DNA from 4 places in the Shouchella phoenicis genome. Region 2 is predicted to be linked to each of the others. Evidence: riboswitches for the same ligand, from Rfam matches in the RefSeq annotation. Region 2 holds a riboswitch; each other region holds the start of a gene.
The links. A riboswitch is a leader RNA that binds a small molecule or an ion and turns the genes downstream of it on or off. The one in region 2 is predicted to bind S-adenosylmethionine.
Positions count from the first base shown of each region.

Region 1 (5,099 bases), 850 kb from region 2:
CATTAAACGAGGCGCATTGGCCGGTGCGATTTCTGTCAGTGTTAAATCTTTCGGATTGTCTTTAATTTGATCAAGCCCACTCGTCACACCAAAATCATCTTCTAATTCAAGCAGCCCTGCTTCTGCCAGCAGCATTAAGTTTCTCGCTTGATTTGTAATTTCACGATCGATCGTAATTTCAGCCCCATCTGGGATATCATCGACATTGTCAAATTTATCAGAATACAACCCCATTGGCGCAAGCACAGTTGAGCCAATAGCAGCTAAGTCTAAATCGTGTTCTTCTCTAAAATTGTCAAAGAAAGATACCGTTTGGAACGCGTTTATATCAATCGATCCATCTGCTAATGCTTGATTTGGCTGAACATAGTCGCTAAACCGAACGATTTCTACGTTAATCCCTTCTTCTTCCGCCAACTTTGCAACATGATTCCACTCAGGTGAGTCCGAACCAGTGATGCCCACTTTCACATCAACAGGGTTTTCTGGACTGTAGGCGTCTCCTACATCAGCAAGAGTAGATGTGTCGTTTCCGCATGCTGTTAATGTAACGATTGTGGCACCTGCTACTAACAGGGCTTGATGAATTTTTTTCATAAGATGTTCTCTCCTTCTCTCTCTATCGTCTTCTTACTTTTTTAGAAGCGATGTTTCCAAATGTTTGAATCGCTTGAACCATCAGAATTAAAATCATTACGGTTACAAACATTGTCCCGTCATCAAAACGGTTATACCCATAAGCAATCGCAACATCGCCAATTCCTCCTGCCCCAATTGCACCAGCCATAGCGGTTGCACCTACAAGTCCGATCGTAGCAGTTGTCATGCTGAGAATGAGGGAACTCATTGCTTCAGGGACGAGAAATTTAAAAATAATTTGCCATTTCGAAGCCCCCATCGAATCAGCCGCTTCAATAATGCCAGGCTCGATTTCTAACAAAGAGTTTTCGATTAAACGAGCGATATAAGGGCCTGCATAAAACACGAGCGGCACAATCGCCGCTGTCGTTCCTAAAGAAGTCCCAACAAGCAAACGCGTTAACGGAATAATGGCAACAAGCAAAATAATAAATGGAATTGACCGCAAGACATTAATAACCGGGTTGATCGCATTGTAGACAACACGGTTTTCCATAATATGACCTGGCCTCGTCACGACAAGAATAATGCCGAGCACGACTCCAAGAATCGCTGAAAATAATAATGACCAAGCCACCATATAAATGGTCTCAAACATTGCATCGACTAAAATATCATTTGAAATTTGTGGGCGAATCGGTTCAGGCAACCAGTCCAGCATGTGCTGTTACCTCCTTTATCTCTGAAGATGTTTTATCAAAATAACGTTGTGCAGCTTGTTGAGCAACCGCATCTCCCTTCACACGTACATAGATTGATCCAAACGTAGTTTCACGAATTTCGTGCATCGAAGCATGAAGAAGTGAAACATTCAGTCCTTGATGAACTAAATCATTGAAAAGCGCTGTTTGGTCCGCATCGTCCGTAATCTGGACATGGTAGATTCGTTCGTCACTCTCTTTATTTTCAAGATGTTGCTTCACTTTTTGCGGTAGGTCATCAGGTATAATCGATCGAACAAACTTCTTCGTTGTCTCATGTACAGGTTGAGAGAGTACTTTTTCAACGTTACCCTCTTCAACGATGCGTCCATCATCCATCACTGCAACTTTATTACAAATCTCACGAACAACACCGAGTTCATGTGTAATCATCAATATGGTAATGTTGTATTCTTTATTAATTTGCTTTAAAAGCTGCAAAATCGAGCTCGTTGTTTCCGGATCAAGCGCCGACGTTGCTTCATCACATAAGAGAATTTCAGGGTTTGATGCAAGGGCCCGAGCAATTCCTACCCGCTGCTTCTGTCCACCTGAAAGCTGATCTGGATAACGTGAAGCAAATGCTTCTAAGCCCACATAGCTTAATAGTTCATTTACACGCTGATTCACAGCCGATTTCTTTGTCTTTACTAAACGCAATGGCGTCGCAACATTTTCAAACACTGTTTTCGATTGAAGTAAATTAAAGTGTTGGAAAATCATCCCGATATTTCGCTTGGCTCTTTGAAGTTGACGAGAATTTAGGTGCATTAAATTCTCTTTATTCACAATCACTTCACCTGCTGTGGGTCTTTCAATTAAGTTAACAGTCCGAATGAGTGTGCTTTTACCCGCTCCACTAAAACCAATGACCCCATATATATCGCCCTTTTCAATTTGTAAATCAATTTCGCGCAGTGCATGGATGTCTTGCCCATTCGATGAAAATGTTTTTGAGACACCTTTGAATTCAATCACACCATTTCCTCCTATCCATATATATTTAATCAGATTATTTAATAAAACGCTCCCTGATATCTTCGTCTTTCCTTTTTTAACATGTAAAAAGCCCCTCTTCCAAAAATGAAAGAGGGGCGAAAAGTCAATGAATTATCCACGCTCTTATCATCCAGGAAGTTTTCCTGCAGGCATTAGCACCTTCCACCATAGTGGGGTTGCTGAAGCGTCATCGGGCCAGTCCCTCCGCTCCTCTTAATAAGAAAATATTTAATTAGTTGTTGAACGTAGTGTAGCAGATTTTATTTTCAGAATGCAAGAGTTTTTTTATAATTTTTTAATGAAAACGCTTCATCGTGAAGCGGACTTTTTAAATACTTAACAATTAAAAGAGTGTCATCCATATTTGAATCGCAGATCCTAGAATAAGCAGCGCTAACAACCATTGCAGGACTTTCGTGTTCATGTTTTGACCACATTTCGCACCAATAGGAGCAGCAAGAACACTTGCAATAATCATAACAATTGCGGGACCATATAACACTTGATCGGTCGCTACTTTCCCAACCGTTGAGCCGATTGAAGAGATGAATGTGACCGCAAGAGAGGTAGCAATGGTTACTCGTGTAGGTAACTTTAATACGGTTAACATGATCGGAACGAGCAAAAATGACCCTGCCGCTCCAACAATCCCTGAAGCGATCCCAACAATAAACGATAAACTAGCCGCAAGAGCTCGATTGAAGGAGATTTGGTTGGCTGGTTGTTCAGGAATTTGTTTCTTAGGCAGAAACATTAGTACAACCGCAATCGTTGCTAATAAGGCATAGACGAGATTAACTGAGCTTTCAGGGAAGAAGTTTGACGCAAACGCCCCGATAAAACTCCCAATTAAAATGCTGCTTCCCATATAGATAATAAGTTTGCGGTGTAAATAGCCTGTACCTCGATAGGCCCATACACCTGCTAAGGCGGCAAAAAAGACTTGTACGGCACTAATACCTGATACTTCATGTGCCGAAAAAGCAGTGAAACCGAGCATCGGTGGAATAAAGAGGAGCATGGGGTATTTTATAATTGAACCACCAACCCCAACCATCCCTGAAATAAATGAACCGAAAAAGCCAATGAAGAAAATCGTGATAATGAACAAGATGTCCATAAAAATCTCCTAACCGATAAAAAAGAGGGATTCCTTCGCCCTCTTCTCATCATTCTTTACTCGCCTTTTTTTATATAGAAGGTGAGAACGCCACCTTCTTCTTTTGACTGTAACAATTCATGTCCAGTAGAATTAGCCCACGCTTCAAAATCCTTTAATGCCCCTTGATCCGTTGCTTGCACCTCTAAAACTTCCCCAACGTTTAGTTCCTTCATTTCTTTTTTCGTTTTTACAATGGGCATTGGACATGCCATTCCTTTAGCGTCTAATACTTTGTTTACATCCATCATTATCGTCTCCTTTTTGTTTAGCGAATGGCACAGCGATTTGGTCCGACTTCCATTTCTCGTTGTTCTTCTTCGCTTGGTTTTTTAACGCCTAGGTTCGTTTCGCGAATCTCTTGATAAGCATTCGGTTGTGGCGGTAGATTGTCTGTCACCATGGAGCGAAATGTCGTTTTATCATCCACAGTTAAACCATGATTTTCTTCAAATAAGACCCCTAATTTTTCTGCAACGCTGCCGTCTTCGTTTAATTCATCCACATTCATAAAATGAGCAGGTAGTACAATTAGCTCTGACGATAAGTCTTTGTATTTTCTATAGAGAGAGTTTCTTAGATCCGTTACCCAGTCTTCTGCTTTCCCTGCCAAGTCGGGCCTACCAATGGAATCAATAAACAGAATATCCCCTGATAGCAGATAAACATCGTCAATAATGAAGGACGTTGAACCGATCGTGTGACCTGGTGTATAGAGCGCCTGGATGTCAATTGTTGTAGCCCCTACGGTGATGTGTGTGCCGTCTTCGATCGATTCATAGCTAAATGTCACTCCTTCTGCATCCTTTGGAGGAAGCCAATACGTTGCCTTCGTTTGTTTGGCAAGGGTCCGACCCCCAGAGATATGATCTGCATGTAAGTGAGTGTCTAAAACATGCGCAATGGATACTTCTTTTTCGTTAGCAAGCGATACATAAGCATCTGTCATCCGTGCTGAATCAATGATAACGGCTTCACTACCCGAGATTACCATATAAGAAAGACAGCCTTTTCCAAGCCGTACAAATTGGTACAACTCGCCTCCTGCACTTAAATCAGCTACTTTGATGGGCTCTAAATGTTCACTCCAAGCCTTCATACCACCGGATAGATAAGCTACATCCAACCCTTCTTCGACTAGCATCTCCCCAACCATAATCGATGAATTTTCTTTTGCACATACAACGAGTATCGGTTGATCAGAAGGGAGTTTCGGTAAGATTTCTTCTACCCCATCCAGTAGGTCAAAATAAGGAACGTTCAAATAGTCAAATTGTGCGCCTTCCACTTTCCAATCCTGGAACGCATCTTCATTTCGAACGTCTAGAATAAACAATGGCTCTTGCTGAACCACTTTCATTGCTAGTTCTTTTGCTGACATCGCTCTTAAACTCATCTTACTTTCCTCCTTCATTTTTCCACTTGCTCATACCAGGAATCACATTAACCACTTGCGTGTAGCCATTTTTCGATAATGTGTGTGCCGCTAAGTCGCTGCGATTGCCAGTTCGACAAACGACATAGACGGTTTTTTCTTTGTCGACTTCTTGTATTCTCGTTTCTAATTCTCCTAGCGGAATTGATTGAGCCCCTGGAATATG
Region 1 is NZ_JBDFMQ010000001.1:405,387-410,485, reverse strand. It holds gene ABC361_RS02250 (MetQ/NlpA family ABC transporter substrate-binding protein) at 1-597, opposite strand, end outside; gene ABC361_RS02245 (methionine ABC transporter permease) at 620-1,300, opposite strand; gene ABC361_RS02240 (methionine ABC transporter ATP-binding protein) at 1,281-2,318, opposite strand; SAM riboswitch class I at 2,460-2,562, opposite strand; gene ABC361_RS02235 (sulfite exporter TauE/SafE family protein) at 2,683-3,459, opposite strand; gene ABC361_RS02230 (sulfurtransferase TusA family protein) at 3,516-3,746, opposite strand; gene ABC361_RS02225 (MBL fold metallo-hydrolase) at 3,767-4,894, opposite strand; gene ABC361_RS02220 (sulfurtransferase TusA family protein) at 4,896-5,099, opposite strand, start outside.
Region 1: linked by a shared signal. The riboswitch ahead of ABC361_RS02240 (methionine ABC transporter ATP-binding protein) and the one ahead of metE (5-methyltetrahydropteroyltriglutamate--homocysteine S-methyltransferase) in region 2 are both predicted to bind S-adenosylmethionine.

Region 2 (5,099 bases):
TTAAAGAATACATGGGACGACGAGGGCAGCTCATGTTTCTCTCTTTCGCTATTGCGACACTAATTTTAATTGTTGGCGTGTTTGTCATATTAGTTGCCAACACTTTTGTTTCTTTCCCCGGTGCTGCAACGGCTTCATTACTCTTTATCGCTGTTGCTATGGTGTTTGGTGTTCTTGTTAACCAGGTAAGAATGAATCTCATAACAGCAACGATTCTTGGGACGATTGCCATGGTTGGAGCCATTTGGTTAGGTCTTACCTTTCCGCTTGAATTAAGTGCAACCGCTTGGTCCTTTATTTTAATTATCTATGCTTACTTTGCATCTGTTTTACCTGTTTGGCTCTTGCTCCAGCCACGTGATTATTTAAATTCTTACATGCTCTATTTCTTAATTGGTGGTGCCTTTTTAGGACTACTCATTGCTCGACCGACAATTCAAATGCCTGCATTTACTGGGTTTTATAACGATCAACTTGGATTTTTATTTCCAATATTATTCATTACCATTGCTTGTGGTGCTATCTCTGGTTTCCACTCCCTCGTCTCTTCTGGTACGACTTCTAAGCAATTGGACAATGAAAAAAATGGGCGCTTTGTTACGTATGGTTCGATGCTTTTAGAGGCGTTCGTGGCTATTATTGCCATTGGTTCGGTTGCTTACTTAACGATGGGGGAATTTTCAGCGCTTATGGCGCAATACAACGATCCAATTAGTGTGTTTTCTTTAGGAATTGGTGAGTTTATGAGCACGTGGGGCTTACCTGTTCAAGCTGGAATTACGTTTACCGCACTAGCAGCATCGGCTTTTCTAATGACTACACTAGACTCTGCCACACGGCTAATGCGGTACACCATGACTGAACTTGGAGATAGTATTCAAGTAAAAGCTCTGACGAACAAACATTTCGCGACAATTGCCGGTTTGATTGGCGCAACAGCGTTAGCCTTAACCGGAACATGGCAAACGGTTTGGCCGTTATTCGGAGCCGCAAACCAGATGCTTGGAGCCTTAGCTCTTTTAGCTGTCACAATGTGGCTTGTTAAAACAAAGTCAAAAGCCTTGTTCGTCATTATTCCCATGATTTTCATGTTCATTGTTACTACGAGCGCCCTGCTCGTTATGCTCTACTCGAACTTCATGGCGCAAAACTACTTGCTTTCTGTGATCTGTTTTATCCTTTTCGTGATGTGTGTGTTCCTCGGAATTGAAGGCGCAAGAAGTGCTGGTAAGAAAGATAAGCCAACCGATTCAACAAACTTAAATGCATAAAAAAGATGTACGCTTGCGATCAAGAAGACCTCGAGCGTACATCTCACGCTTATCATTAAATTGATAAGCTTTCTTTGTTTGTTTACTGAACGAGTTGAGATCGTTTCGCTTTCGCTGCTTTAACCATCGCTTTAAGTGCTTCTACAGTTTCAGCTTCTTTTCTTGTTTTTAACCCACAGTCTGGATTAACCCAGAAAATGCGTTGATCAAGAACTTGCAGGGCGCGATTAATACTTGTTTCCATTTCTTCTTCTGTTGGTACACGTGGACTATGAATATCATAGACCCCTAGCCCAATTCCTTTGCTATACGTATAGTCTTCAAACGCTGTAATGAGTTCTCCATGACTTCGTGACATCTCAATTGAAATAACGTCTGCATCAAGTCCGTCTATCGCTTGAATAATATCTTGGAAGTCAGAGTAGCACATATGCGTATGAATTTGCGTTTGTGGCTCAACCGATTTCACAGAGAGCTGGAATGCTTTAACAGATTGATTTAAATAGGCTTTCCACTTCTCTCTCTTTAATGGTAACCCTTCTCTTAATGCAGGTTCATCTACTTGAATGACTGTGATTCCTGCTTTTTCTAAAGCGAGCACTTCTTGTTCCAATGCAAGGGCAATTTGATTCACCACATCTTCTGCTTGTAAATCAGTCCGTGGAAACGACCAGTTGTAAATCGTGACAGGTCCTGTTAACATCCCTTTGACCGGTTTCGACGTTTTCGATTGTGCGACTAATGTTTCTTTGACAGTCATATCATTTTGGAAAAAGACGTCTCCGAAAATAACAGGCGGTTTCACGCATCTTGACCCGTATGATTGAACCCATCCATTAGATGTGAATTCAAAACCACCTAGCTTCTCGCCAAAAAATTCGACCATATCAGTACGCTCAAACTCACCATGCACGAGTACATCTAACCCAATCTCTTCTTGGATCTCAATCCAACGCTCAATTTCAGCATTGATAAAGGACTCATAGGCTTCATTCGTAATTTCCCCTCTTCGCCATTGCAACCTCGTTTTTCGAACGTCTGCTGATTGCGGAAAACTACCAATTGTTGTAGTCGGTAATGGTGGGAGTTGGAAGACCTCTTGCTGAAGTTCCATACGTTTATTCGCAGGAACCGCTCTTTTAGAATCTTCTGTTTTACTGAGATCTAAAGCGGTACGGACTTCTTGGTTTGTGCGACTTGCAGATTGGTTTAACGTATCAATCGCCCGTTTTCCTACTTGCAGCTGTTTCAGCTCTTGCTGCTGATTTAAGACTGCTTTAAGATCATTCAACTCTGCTAATTTTTCTTCTGCAAATGATAAGGCAGCTTTTAAATTTTCAGGTAGCTTTTGTTCATGTTTCAGCGTTACTGGCACGTGAAGCAAGCTACAAGAAGGTTGAAGGATTAATTGTTCTTGCCCAACTATTTTTGAAAGTTCTTCCACCATGGCATGTGTCTTCGTTAAGTCTGTACGCCAAATGTTTCGACCATCAATTAGTCCAGCTGCTAATGTTTTTTCTTTCGGAAACCCATGTTGCTTTATTTTTTGTAAGCTATCACTATAAATAAAGTCGAGCCCAATACCAGCAACAGATAGTTTCGTAAAACGACTAAAATCATCGACTCCTTCAAAGTAGGTTTGTAGAAGAAGATTGGCTTTTGGTGCTGACTCTGAGAACCACGTATACACTTCATCTAAAATCGCCCACTCTTCTTCAGTCACATCCCCAACTAAAATAGGCTCATCCACTTGAATCCAGTCTACACCAGCCTCTGCCAGCTGATTTAGCACGGTTGTATATAAAGGCAATAAACTTCGCACATGATCAACAAATGAACGACTGCCATAATGTTTTGATAGTTTAACAAATGTTACAGGGCCCAAGATCACAGGCTTTCCGGTAACCCCTAGCTCTTGCTTCGCTTCCTCAATTAAATCTAACCAGCGATTGTTTACGAGCTCCGGTTCTCTACCATCAAGTTCAGGTACGATATAGTGATAATTTGTGTCAAACCATTTCGTCATTTCAGCAGCAACCGCATGCTCACTGCCTCTGGCAATCGCAAAATACGAATCTAAATCAACGGTTCCACCTTCATAGTCAAAGCGATCAGGTACTAAACCAAATGCTGTTGCTGTATCGAGTACCTGGTCATAGTGAGAAAAATCGCCAACAGGGATATAGTCAAGCCCTGCATCCTTTTGCTTTTGTAAATGATTCAGACGTAATTCTTTTTGTTTTTTTACGTAGTCCTCTTGCGATAGTTTTTGATTCCAATAGGCTTCTAGATTTTTTTTCCACTCTCGTTGCTCCCCGATTCTTGGAAAACCTAAGCTTGAACTTCTAACTCCACTCATTTTTTCTGCCTCCTTAAATAGTTGTACTCACCATAAAAAAATCCCTTTCAAGAGAAAGGGATAGGAAATATACCAGAAAGTCACTAGCGAATGAACATGAACAACTAGTTTAAAAGGCATGATTTCCACTCTTCTCTAGATCCGCGTAGAGCTAAGCAGAACGATTCGGCAGGCAATCTGACTTCGCACATAGGTGCGTCACAGTGGCGGGACCGTCTTGGATTTTCACCAAGTTCCCCTATTAAGTAGTTGGACACTACACCGTTTCGTTTCACATATGAAATTAAAAAAAACCTTTTCAATGAAAAGGGTTTATGCGATCACATCGCATCCCCCTTATCTGCCAAAGTTCCCTTTGCTGGAATTAGCACCTTTTCCAATTGGAAAGGTTGCTGAAGCTTCGTCGGGCCAGTCCCTCCACTTCTCAATATAAAGAGTGTTTTCTTATGTATGAGTATTCAATTAATTTAGCATAAAGACTGAAAACTGTCAAAAGATAATTCATACAAAAGATCCATTTTCATTTACTTATCGACTCAACCACAAAATTAACGGCTGTAAACCCTGCTTTTATCGCGGAAATCTGTTAAACTAAGAAAGTTGACGTAAGGAGGAACATCTATGATAAAGAGAAACGATCCTTGTCTATGTGGCAGTGGGAAAAAATATAAAAAATGTTGCATGCAAAAAACAGAATCAAAAGCAATTGTCTCTCAAGAGCTTCATCAATTAGAAACGGAAATGCTTTATACTGCATTTACCCGCTACCAAAAGGAATTAACAAACTGGGTGCAAAGTTACCACCATGTTTACCCAGACGTCGAAGAAAATGTAACCGAGACCCTTTCAAGTATGCTGCTTGTATGGCTCATTTTTCACAAGCCAATTGAAGCAGATGGGCAAACCATATACGATACATTCCTTGAAAGCAAGTTGAGAAAAATTAAACGTCCACAAACAGCTACCATTATAGAAAGCTGGAAAGGGACAAAACCTGCTGTTCTTGAAGTAGTATCGGTACATGAAGATCAATGTGAAAGCATCCATTTATTCACAAATGAACGCTTAACACACATCATTCCGTCTGAACATAAAGACACAGTCGAGCCTGGCTCAACAATTATTGGTTTTCCTGCCAATGGTGAAAACGCTATGAGCTTTGTCGGTCCAGTTATTAGTCATGTACCTGCTAAAACTGCAGACATTAAAAACAAAATTGACGCATTCCGTTCAGATTCTGAAGGAGACAGCTTCACCTCTAAATGGCCACAACTTCTTTCATCGTTACTTGCGGAGAATACGCCTATCGTAAAGGCTGCTGATGATTTTGAATGGTCATCTGAACAAGTAAAAGAAACTGCCGATATTCTTTTGAGCGGCTTGAAAAAAGATCAACATCCACCGGAAATTGAACAACTTGCATTAGAAAAATGGCATGCGTTTACCTCAGCTAAAAAAGTCAATATTCG
Region 2 is NZ_JBDFMQ010000001.1:1,259,767-1,264,865, reverse strand. It holds gene ABC361_RS06915 (carbon starvation CstA family protein) at 1-1,271, shown strand, start outside; gene metE (5-methyltetrahydropteroyltriglutamate--homocysteine S-methyltransferase) at 1,354-3,630, opposite strand; cobalamin riboswitch at 3,781-3,911, opposite strand; SAM riboswitch class I at 3,964-4,066, opposite strand; gene ABC361_RS06905 (SEC-C domain-containing protein) at 4,252-5,099, shown strand, end outside.

Region 3 (5,099 bases), 120 kb from region 2:
TGAATTCCATCTTTTCTTAATCGCGTCCGAATCACTTTTGCAATCGGATCATAACTGGTTTTGGATATGTCTTCAATACGAAGACGGGTCGGATCTAGTTTATTGGCGACACCCATACTCGAAATTAATGGAATGTTTCTCTTTCGACACTCTTTAATTAAGTGAATTTTATATGAGATTGTATCGCTTGCGTCAATAACAAAGTCTAATTTATGAGAAAAGAAATCTTCGTATGTCTCTTCTGTATAAAACATTTTAAGCGCAACAACTTTGCAGTCAGGGTTTATGTCTTTTATTCTCTCCGCCATTAAATCCACTTTAGGCTGGCCAACCGTTGATAGCAATGCGTGAATTTGCCTATTCACATTTGTAATATCAACATCGTCTTTGTCAACAAGGACGATTTTACCGACACCAGAACGGGCAAGCGCTTCTGCTGAAAATGAGCCTACTCCACCAACACCGAGCACCGCAACTGTACTTCCTTTTAATCGACTTAAACCGTCATGACCAATGGCCAGTTCATTTCTTGAAAACTGGTGTAACACGTCCATCATACTCCTTTATTCATTCCATTTTGCTGTTGTGATCATATCATATTCTCCTCTAAAAGCACACTACAAAAAGCATTTCCTATACAGAAAATGCTTCGTGTTATCCCGATCTTGCCGTAGGAAGTCGATGCTTTGAACCTGCCAGGCAGGTGGGTGCTTTGTACCATTCATTTTAAGTCCTCAGCTACCGAGGCATGTAAGCAAAATAGCAACAGCAAGCTCCCTTTTTTAAAGTGTTGGCTCAAAGAATAAAGCCCTTACGAACAGATCAGGATATGTAATTATCGTTATCATATCAGGTTTTTCACCATTAAGCAATCATTTTTCAAAAAATTGCGACTAAAGGCATATGCTTGTTGTTTGTCCTTATATACCCAACATTTTTCACAAGCAAACCTTGCATATTAATCGAGTTTTCACGAAAAATATGATACATTCTCTTTAAAAGGAGGCAACGATGATGAGCGCCATTGTAATACAGCGATGCATTGAAGTAACGCAGGAGATTGCTTTACTAGAAAAAAGAGTCGTTGAAAGTTCCTTCGAATTAGCTTTGTATAGCGACCGCATTGAAACAAATACCGATCACTTTCCAATTGATAGTGTGTTTGATATCTCGTATCGATTTCCAAGCGACACACCACATTCATTAGGTTTTTTATACCTACACACTAGTAGAGGGGTAACGACGTACAAAATTAAAACGTCGCCAGAGCCCTTTATTAAAGAATTTAAAAAGCTTGTTCCTGAAACAAAATACCATCTATAATTTACTTTCCACTGTTGCATGTTCTTGATCTACTTCTGTCAGCAGTGGGAATGTAAAGAATGGTGTTGCTGACGAAAGTGGCGTCACAATAAACACTTTTCCTCCTTTTACTTCTTTTTCCTTCCAAACCTTTGTTTTTTCTAAATATGGCTTGACCTCACTTAGCTGTTCGTTTTTACAAAACCATACTTCTTGCGCTGTTAATTTTTCTGAAATGCCTTCCTCGATTTTCGTTAAACGATACGTAAAACGTGGCAATACGTCTCGCTGTTGTTCATGGAAAATAAAATCTTCTACCACGCTGTTTGCTGTTGTTTCTTTTCCGGCACCAGGACCGGCAAAAATAAGTCGTTCCATATCTTTCCCTTCAAGGGTAACAGCATTTAAAACGCCACGAATTGGCGCTAAAGAATGTTCTTGATCAATTAAAGCAGGCTTGACGAACCCTTTTAGGGACGTTGAATCTACTTCTAATTTCGCAATTAATTTAAAGGATAAGTGGAGCGCTTTTGCCGCTTGAATGTGCCACTGGTCAATATGACTTATTCCAACACGTTCAATATCATTTGGGGAAATCCATTGATCATAACATTGTCTTGCCAATAAGCAGAGTTTATAAACAGCATCCCACCCTTCTACATCAGAAGTAGGATCCTCCTCTGCATAACCTAATGATTGAGCTTGTTCCAACGCATCTTCATAGGTTCTTCCTTCCTCCATTTTTGTGAGAATATAATTACTTGTCCCGTTGAGGATACCTGCAATCGACTGGATATTCGTTGTAACTAACACACTTTTGAAAACATTCACTATAGGGATTGCCCCACATACTGCCGCATCCCAACCGTAATAAGCACCGTGATCATAAGCAAGTTGCTCAAGTTCTTCCCCGTGCAGTGCCACAAGCTTTTTGTTAGCAGAAATAACGGACGTCCCTTGCTTTAACAATGACTCCGTAAATGATTTTGGAAGGTCTGTTCCGTTTATTGCTTCAAAAACAAGATCGTATTGTTCCTGTTCAAAAAAAGACTCCCATGAAGATGTAAAAAGATTTCGGTGAACAGCCTCATGTTTCTTCACATCTTTCACTAAAATACGAATGATTTCGAATTTTTCTCCGATAATAGTTTCAATCTGTTCTCTGGAACGAATTAATCGTTCATATACGCCGCTTCCAACCGTACCGTATCCAATTAGACCAATTTTCATCTCTGTCACCCTCTCCTTCATTAAAAAAAGCCCCTCTTCTTGGATAAGAAAAGGGGCTTTTTGCCTTTGCTTATCTCTCAGAACCACTGTTCTGCTGAATGTAGCACCTTAACCTCACATAGGTTGGTTGCCGGGCTTCATCGGGTCAGTCCCTCCGCCACTCTCGATAAGTTCGTATGGATTTTAAACTTGATAGTATCCGTAATTATAGAGGGATGTGTTTCTTCTGTCAACCACGCTTCCCAAGGACAGAAAGATTTAAATCAATTAACTGTTCCACACTGACTGCACCTGGTGCATGTGTCATTAAATCACTAGCACTTGCCGTTTTCGGGAAGGCAATGACTTCACGTAAATTTGTTTTTTGTGCCAGTAACATGACAATTCGGTCTAAGCCTAGCGCAATTCCACCATGTGGAGGAGTGCCATATTCAAATGCTTCAAGCAAAAAGCCAAACTCTTCATTGGCTTGTTCCTTTGAAAATCCAAGCGTTTGGAACATTTTTTCTTGAAGCTCACGCTCGTAAATACGTTGAGAACCGCCTCCAAGCTCGTAGCCATTCAAGACGAGGTCATACGCTTCTGCTCGCACATCATCAGGATTCGACTCAAGTAAATGTTCATCTTCTTTTTTCGGACGTGTGAATGGGTGGTGGAGAGCCACATAACGTCTTGCCTGCTCATCATACTCAACGAGCGGAAAGTCAACAACCCAAAGGAAATTGAATTTACTTGTATCAATTAGGTCAAAATCCTTTCCGAATTTCAAACGTAGTGCACCTAATGAATCAAAGACAATTTGCTTCTTATCTGCACCGAAGAATAATAAGTCACCTGGCTTTGCTTGCATGCTTTCAAGCAACGCTTCTGTTTGTTCAGGATTAAAGAATTTTGCAATCGGTCCTTTTAACCCTTCTTCTTCAACCTTCAGCCAAGCTAAACCTTTTGCTCCATATGGCTTAACAAAATCCGTAAGTGCATCAATCTCTTTACGAGAAAGTTTGTCAGCACCACCATTGAGGTTGATCCCTTTTACAATACCATTTGAATCAATTGCTTGTCTAAATACTTTAAACTCCGTATCTTCTAAGACTGTAGTCAAATCAACTAGTTCCATCCCAAATCGGGTATCAGGTTTGTCAGAGCCGTAGCGATTCATTGCATCTTCATATGTCATCCGCTCAAAGGACCCCTCAAACTTCAGACCGTGGGTATCAAGCATTAACTTCTTCATTAGTGTTTCTGTCATTCCAAGGATATCTTCTGTATCAAGAAAACTTGCTTCAATATCTATTTGTGTAAACTCAGGCTGGCGATCCGCTCGTAAATCTTCATCTCTAAAACATCGCACAATCTGAAAATATTTTTCAAATCCAGATACCATCAGCAATTGTTTGAAAATCTGCGGTGATTGTGGAAGTGCATAAAATTCACCATGGTGCACACGGCTTGGCACTAGGTAATCTCTTGCTCCTTCAGGTGTACTTTTTGTTAACATCGGTGTTTCAATTTCTAAGAATCCATCATGATCAAGAAAATCCCGAACGGTCTTCGTTACTTTATGTCTTAATTTAAATGCTTCTTGCATGTCGGGACGACGCAAGTCTAAGTATCGATATTTCAAACGAACATCTTCAGAAGCATCTGTATTTGCTTCGATTTGAAACGGAAGCGGTTTTGAAGCATTTAACAGTTCAAATGAATGAACATGAATTTCAATTTCACCTGTTGTAATTTTCTTATTAACCGCTTTTTCATCACGTTCAACAACGATTCCTTTAACAGAAATCATGTATTCATTTCGTACACGGTCAGCTGTTTTCAACGCTTGTTCATTGATGTCTGGGCTACAAACAACTTGAATAACACCGGATCGGTCCCGAACATCTAAGAAAATGACTTGCCCTAAATCTCTTCTTCGTTGTACCCAGCCAACTAAACTTACCTCTTCCCCTGTCTGATGCTTGGAAAGATCTCCACAATGATGCGTTCGTTTACTCACAATCCTGCTCCTCCTTTAATACTCTCTCTTAATTCGACTGCAACAGATTCAAGAGAAACGGTTTTTTGTTCGCCTGAACCCATATGACGAATAACCGCTTGTTCATTAGCTAGCTCATCTTCACCAATAATAATTGTGCATGCTGCGCCATTTCGGTCTGCTGTTTTAAATTGAGCTTTCATTTTCTTCCCCATATAATCTTTGTCAACACGATACCCATCTTTACGCAATTCATGCAGAAGAACAGCTGCTCGTTGATTGGCTTCTTCTCCTAAAGCAACGACGTAAGCATCCAGCTGTGGCCGTTCAGGTAATGCAACACCTTCTGCTTTCATCGCTAAAATGAATCGCTCAATACTAAAGGCAAAACCAATTCCAGGCGTTTCCGGTCCGCCAAACTCTTGGACAAGACCGTTGTAACGTCCACCCCCACATAACGTGGTAATGGCTCCAAAACCTGGTGCCGTACTCATCAGTTCAAACGCCGTATGGTTGTAATAATCCAAGCCTCTTACTAGCGTCGCATCGACTTCATAAGAAATCCCTAGTTGATCTAATGTGTGTT
Region 3 is NZ_JBDFMQ010000001.1:1,375,588-1,380,686, reverse strand. It holds gene ABC361_RS07510 (tRNA threonylcarbamoyladenosine dehydratase) at 1-548, opposite strand, end outside; RNA gene ssrS (6S RNA) at 653-832, opposite strand; gene ABC361_RS07500 (hypothetical protein) at 1,015-1,323, shown strand; gene ABC361_RS07495 (homoserine dehydrogenase) at 1,318-2,553, opposite strand; SAM riboswitch class I at 2,600-2,705, opposite strand; gene aspS (aspartate--tRNA ligase) at 2,762-4,534, opposite strand; gene hisS (histidine--tRNA ligase) at 4,531-5,099, opposite strand, start outside.
Region 3: linked by a shared signal. The riboswitch ahead of ABC361_RS07495 (homoserine dehydrogenase) and the one ahead of metE (5-methyltetrahydropteroyltriglutamate--homocysteine S-methyltransferase) in region 2 are both predicted to bind S-adenosylmethionine.

Region 4 (5,099 bases), 720 kb from region 2:
ATGTGTATTTACGTGATTCCTTTAGTCGAGGTGCCATGTTTTTAGTCCTAAGAATCTTTATTATTGGCGCCTTGCTCGTCTTACCAATTTCAGTCATTCAATTTGCTTTCACAGAAGAAGCGATCCTATCACATTCGTTGTCAAAAGCTTTTTTGCTTTACGGATTGATAGAAGAGGGTTTAAAATGGCTGATGTTGTTCATATTTGCTTATCAACATGGTCAACTAAAGCAACCAATTGATGGAATCGTTTTTGGTGTAGCGTTATCGCTTGGCTTTGCCTCCGTTGAAAATAGTTTATATATGATTGCGTATGGGTTTGATCACGTGCTCCCGAGAACGTTATTACCAACCACCGCCCATGCTGTTTATGGAATTATTATGGGTTATTACGTTGGAAGAGCCAAATACCAGCCTTCAAAAAAACAACTATTTCTTTTTTTAGCGGCTGTACTACCAATGATTTTGCACGGAAGTTACGACTACATTCTAATGGATTTTGGACATTATTTCTTATATTTAATGATTCCATTTATGGTTGCGCTTTGGTTATTAGCAATATGGAAAATAAAAAAGGCGAACAAACTAGATGAAGATGAAAAGTGCAATCTGAACTAAAGGAGGAGGATAGCGTGACAACAGCGAATCGTTATCGAATTGTCATTCGTTGCCCTTTATGTGGAGAGAAATATATTTTACGTGGAAAACGAAATGAAAACGGAGAATATGAAACAGGCTTTAAACAGTGTGTATGCGGAAATGAAGATCAATTAATCATTGAAGCGTCACCTGAATAATGAATGTGCAAAGAACGTACAGCTATGTAAGACAAGCTGTGCGTTTTTTATGCATTTTTCATGCTACGGGTTGCAGAATCATTCGTTTTGCGTTAAAGTTGTGACAATAGCAAATAAACTTAATAGATCTTATCAAGAGAGACGGAGGGACATGGCCCGAAGAAGTCTCAGCAACCAGCCTTTATTGGCAAGGTGCTAAATCCAGCAGAAATCTGCAAGATAAGAGAATTGTTCGCAACCTTTCTTCTTATATCTTGAAGAAAGGTTTTTTATGATTGTACCGTTTTTTTAAAAAGGAGGATAAACAATGACAACACATGATGAATCCATTCTTGCGCAAATCGGAAATCGCCGAAATGATGCAACAGGCGCTGTAAATGCACCTGTCTATTTCTCTACAGCCTATCGTCACGCAGGGATTCAAGAATCAACAGGGTACGATTATGCTCGTACTGGAAATCCCACTCGAGAAGTGCTTGAACAAGCCATTGCAAATTTAGAACATGGAGAGCAAGGGTTTGCGACAAGCTCTGGAATGTCTGCCATTCAACTCGTTTTTTCACTATTTGGGCAAGGTGATCATATTTTATGTTCAGATGATTTGTACGGTGGTACATACCGACTGTTCGAAGGAGGATGGACAAAGTGGGGGCTTCACTTTGACTATGTAGATATGGCGGACTTAAATGCTGTTAAAGATAAGTTGAAAGCCGAAACAAAGGCCATTTTTGTGGAAACACCTACAAATCCATTAATGAAAGAAGCCTCGATACAGGAATTGGCCATTATCGCTCAAAAAGCAGATGTACTCCTGATCGTTGACAACACGTTTTTAACACCGTTGCTGCAAAAACCGTTAGTAGACGGGGCAGATATCGTCATCCATTCAGCGACAAAATATTTAGGTGGACATAATGACGTTGTGGCTGGGCTTGTTGTCGCGAAATCGGCGGAATTAAGCGAACAATTAGGCTACTTTCACAATGGAGCAGGCTTCATACTCGGTGCGTTTGACTCATGGTTATTAATGAGAGGCATGAAAACATTGGCACTACGAATGAAGCAACATGAAATTAATGCAAAACGAATCGTTTCGATGTTAGAGGAAGAGTCCCTCGTGCGTGACGTTTTATATCCGGGAAAAGGTGGAATGTTGTCATTTCGTGTGACAGATGAATCTTATATTAATCCCATACTCAAAGCACTTCAGCTTATTTCTTTTGCAGAAAGCTTAGGCGGAGTGGAGAGTTTAATGACGTATCCAGCTACGCAAACCCACGCCGATATTCCTGAAGCACTTCGAATCGAAAAAGGCATCGATCAGACGTTACTACGGCTGTCAGTAGGAATTGAACATTGCGAAGATTTAATCTCTGATTTAAAACAAGCATTTGAACAAGCAACGAATCAAGGGAGGTGAGATCCATGAACTTGAGAGAAACTGTTACGTCTTCTGTGGTTGTTGCTGATGGCGCAATGGGAACGGTTTTATATGAGGCGGGCTATGACTTATGTTTTGAAGAATTAAATCTTTCTAAACCAAACGAAGTCGTTTCCATTCATCAAGCGTATTTGAACGCAGGAGCAACTGTAATTCAAACGAATACGTATGCAGCAAATGCCCATAAGTTAGCACGTTATGGACTACAAGAAGACATGAAAGCCATTAATGAAGCAGCGGTTAAGCTTGCCAAACAAGCGGTGCAGACAAGTGAGAAAAAGCAAGCGTTTGTCGTTGGAACAGTAGGTGGGATTCAAGGGTTTCAATTTGAACAAATGGATCGAAATGACTGTGTAGAATCCCTGAATCAGCAGGTAGATGTGCTTTTAAAAGCGGATGTAGATGGCTTATTGTTCGAAACGTTTTATGATTTTTTTGAAATAAAAGAATTGGTTATCGCAACACGCAAAAAAACGGATTTGCCGATCATTGCAAACGTATCACTTGGTGACATTAGTGTGTTAAAAGGAGGTATTCCTCTCAGTCAAGCTTTAACAGAGCTGTATGAAGCAGGAGCGGATGTAACAGGGTTGAATTGCCGCATGGGTCCTTATCATATGCTACGATCCATTGAAGAACTTGAACTACCGTATGATATACCATTAGCGTGTTACCCGAATGCGAGTTTACCAGGCTATCGAGATGGACGCTTTGTCTATGCATCGAATACGGACTATTTTACATCAATGTCAGAACGATTTATCAATGAAGGAGTGCATGTGATAGGCGGTTGCTGCGGCACGACGCCAGCTCACATCGAAGCGATCAAACAGGCGGCAAGTGGTCGGTCGCCTGTTACGCGAAACATTCGAAAACATGCAAAGCAAACAGAATTGGTGCCGCCGTCTGAGACAAAACAGTCAATTAAAGATGTCGTGGAGCAAAAACAAACCATTATTGTAGAGCTTGACCCGCCTAAAAAATTAAATATTGACAAATTTATAGAAGGGGCAAAAGCGTTAAAAGCTGCCGGGATTGACGCATTAACATTAGCGGATAATTCATTAGCAAGTCCAAGAGTCGATAATCAAACGTTGGCGATGATTGTGAAAGAAGAAGTGGGTCTTCAAAGCCTTGTCCATTTAACGTGTCGGGACCGTAATTTAATTGGCTTACAATCCCATTTAATGGGACTTGATTTAGCTGGCTTATCTGATTTGTTGCTCATTACAGGCGATCCAAGTAAAATTGGTGATTTTCCTGGAGCGACCTCTGTGTACGATGTATCGTCAACAAAATTGTTACCGCTCATTAAACAGATGAACGAAGGGATTTCATTTTCTGGTAAAACTTTAGGGAAAAAAACAACGTTTACAACAGCTGCAGCGTTTAATCCGAACGTGAAACATCTTGATAAAGCTGTGAAACGATTAGAAAAAAAGATTGAAGCTGGAGCTGACTATTTTCTCACTCAGCCGATTTTTGATGAGAGCCAGTTTAAACAGATCTATGAGGCGACGAAGCATTTAAACGTGCCCATCTTTGTTGGCATTATGCCGTTAACGAGTAGTAGGAATGCAGAGTTTCTTCATAATGAAGTGCCTGGTATTTCGCTTTCTGATGAGACGAGAGCACGAATGGCGCGAGCTGGAGAAGACGTTGCTAAAGCGGAGCAAGAAGGACTTGCGATTGCAAAATCGTTAGCACGAGAGGCTGCAACTTATTTTAATGGAATTTATTTAATTACGCCATTTTTGCGTTATCACTTAACCGTTGAACTGGCCACATACCTACGTAAACAGACAACCGCACCGTTGCATAAAGAAAGGGAGTTACAATGAGACATAATCAGATTGTTGAACAGCTTAAGAATAAAATTGTCGTTTTAGATGGTGCAATGGGCACGATGATTCAAGACGCGGATTTGGAAGAGGCGCATTTCGGTGGCGCTGCTTATGATGGGTGCAACGAGTATTTAAACCTTACAGCTCCCCACGTTATTTCCGGTATTCATCAAGCGTATTTAGAAGCAGGCGCGGATATTATTTGTACGAATACGTTTGGCTCATCTAGCATTGTGTTGGATGACTATGACCTTGGTCACCTTGCTTATAAAATTAGCCGCAAAGCCGCTGAATTAGCAGTAGAAGAAGCGAGTAAATGGCACACCGTTTTAGAACCTCGTTTTGTGGCAGGCGCTATGGGGCCAACAACAAAATCCCTTTCTGTCACAGGGGGAACAACGTTTAATGAATTAATTGCTACCTACGAGGAACAAGCTATTGGCTTAATTGACGGTGGTGTTGACCTGTTGCTTTTAGAAACAAGCCAGGATATGCGTAATGTTAAGGCTGCTTCCATCGGTATTCAGCAAGCGTATCAAAAAACAAACGTCACGTTGCCTCTTTTTATTTCAGGAACAATTGAACCGATGGGAACAACTTTAGCTGGACAAACGGTGGAAGCATTTTCCTTATCTGTTGAACACCTTCAGCCACTTGTCGTTGGGTTAAATTGTGCAACAGGACCAGAATTCATGCGAGATCACATTCGCTCGCTATCAGAGCTGGCGGAAAGTTATGTTAGCTGCTACCCGAATGCTGGTTTGCCGGATGAAGACGGACGCTACCACGAGACGCCGCAGTCGTTAGCCAAAAAGCTTGAAGGTTTCGCAGAAAAAGGGTGGCTTAACGTAGTGGGTGGTTGTTGTGGCACAACGCCTGCCCACATTCGTGCACTAAAAGACATGGTGCAAAACTATCCACCACGAACAGAAAACACCAGGCATCAACACGCTGTTTCAGGCTTAGAAGCACTCATTTATGATGATTCGATGCGTCCCCTTTTTGTTGGTGAGCGAAC
Region 4 is NZ_JBDFMQ010000001.1:1,977,314-1,982,412, reverse strand. It holds gene prsW (glutamic-type intramembrane protease PrsW) at 1-617, shown strand, start outside; gene ABC361_RS10665 (hypothetical protein) at 632-796, shown strand; SAM riboswitch class I at 923-1,022, shown strand; gene ABC361_RS10660 (methionine biosynthesis PLP-dependent protein) at 1,104-2,216, shown strand; gene ABC361_RS10655 (bifunctional homocysteine S-methyltransferase/methylenetetrahydrofolate reductase) at 2,222-4,078, shown strand; gene metH (methionine synthase) at 4,075-5,099, shown strand, end outside.
Region 4: linked by a shared signal. The riboswitch ahead of ABC361_RS10660 (methionine biosynthesis PLP-dependent protein) and the one ahead of metE (5-methyltetrahydropteroyltriglutamate--homocysteine S-methyltransferase) in region 2 are both predicted to bind S-adenosylmethionine.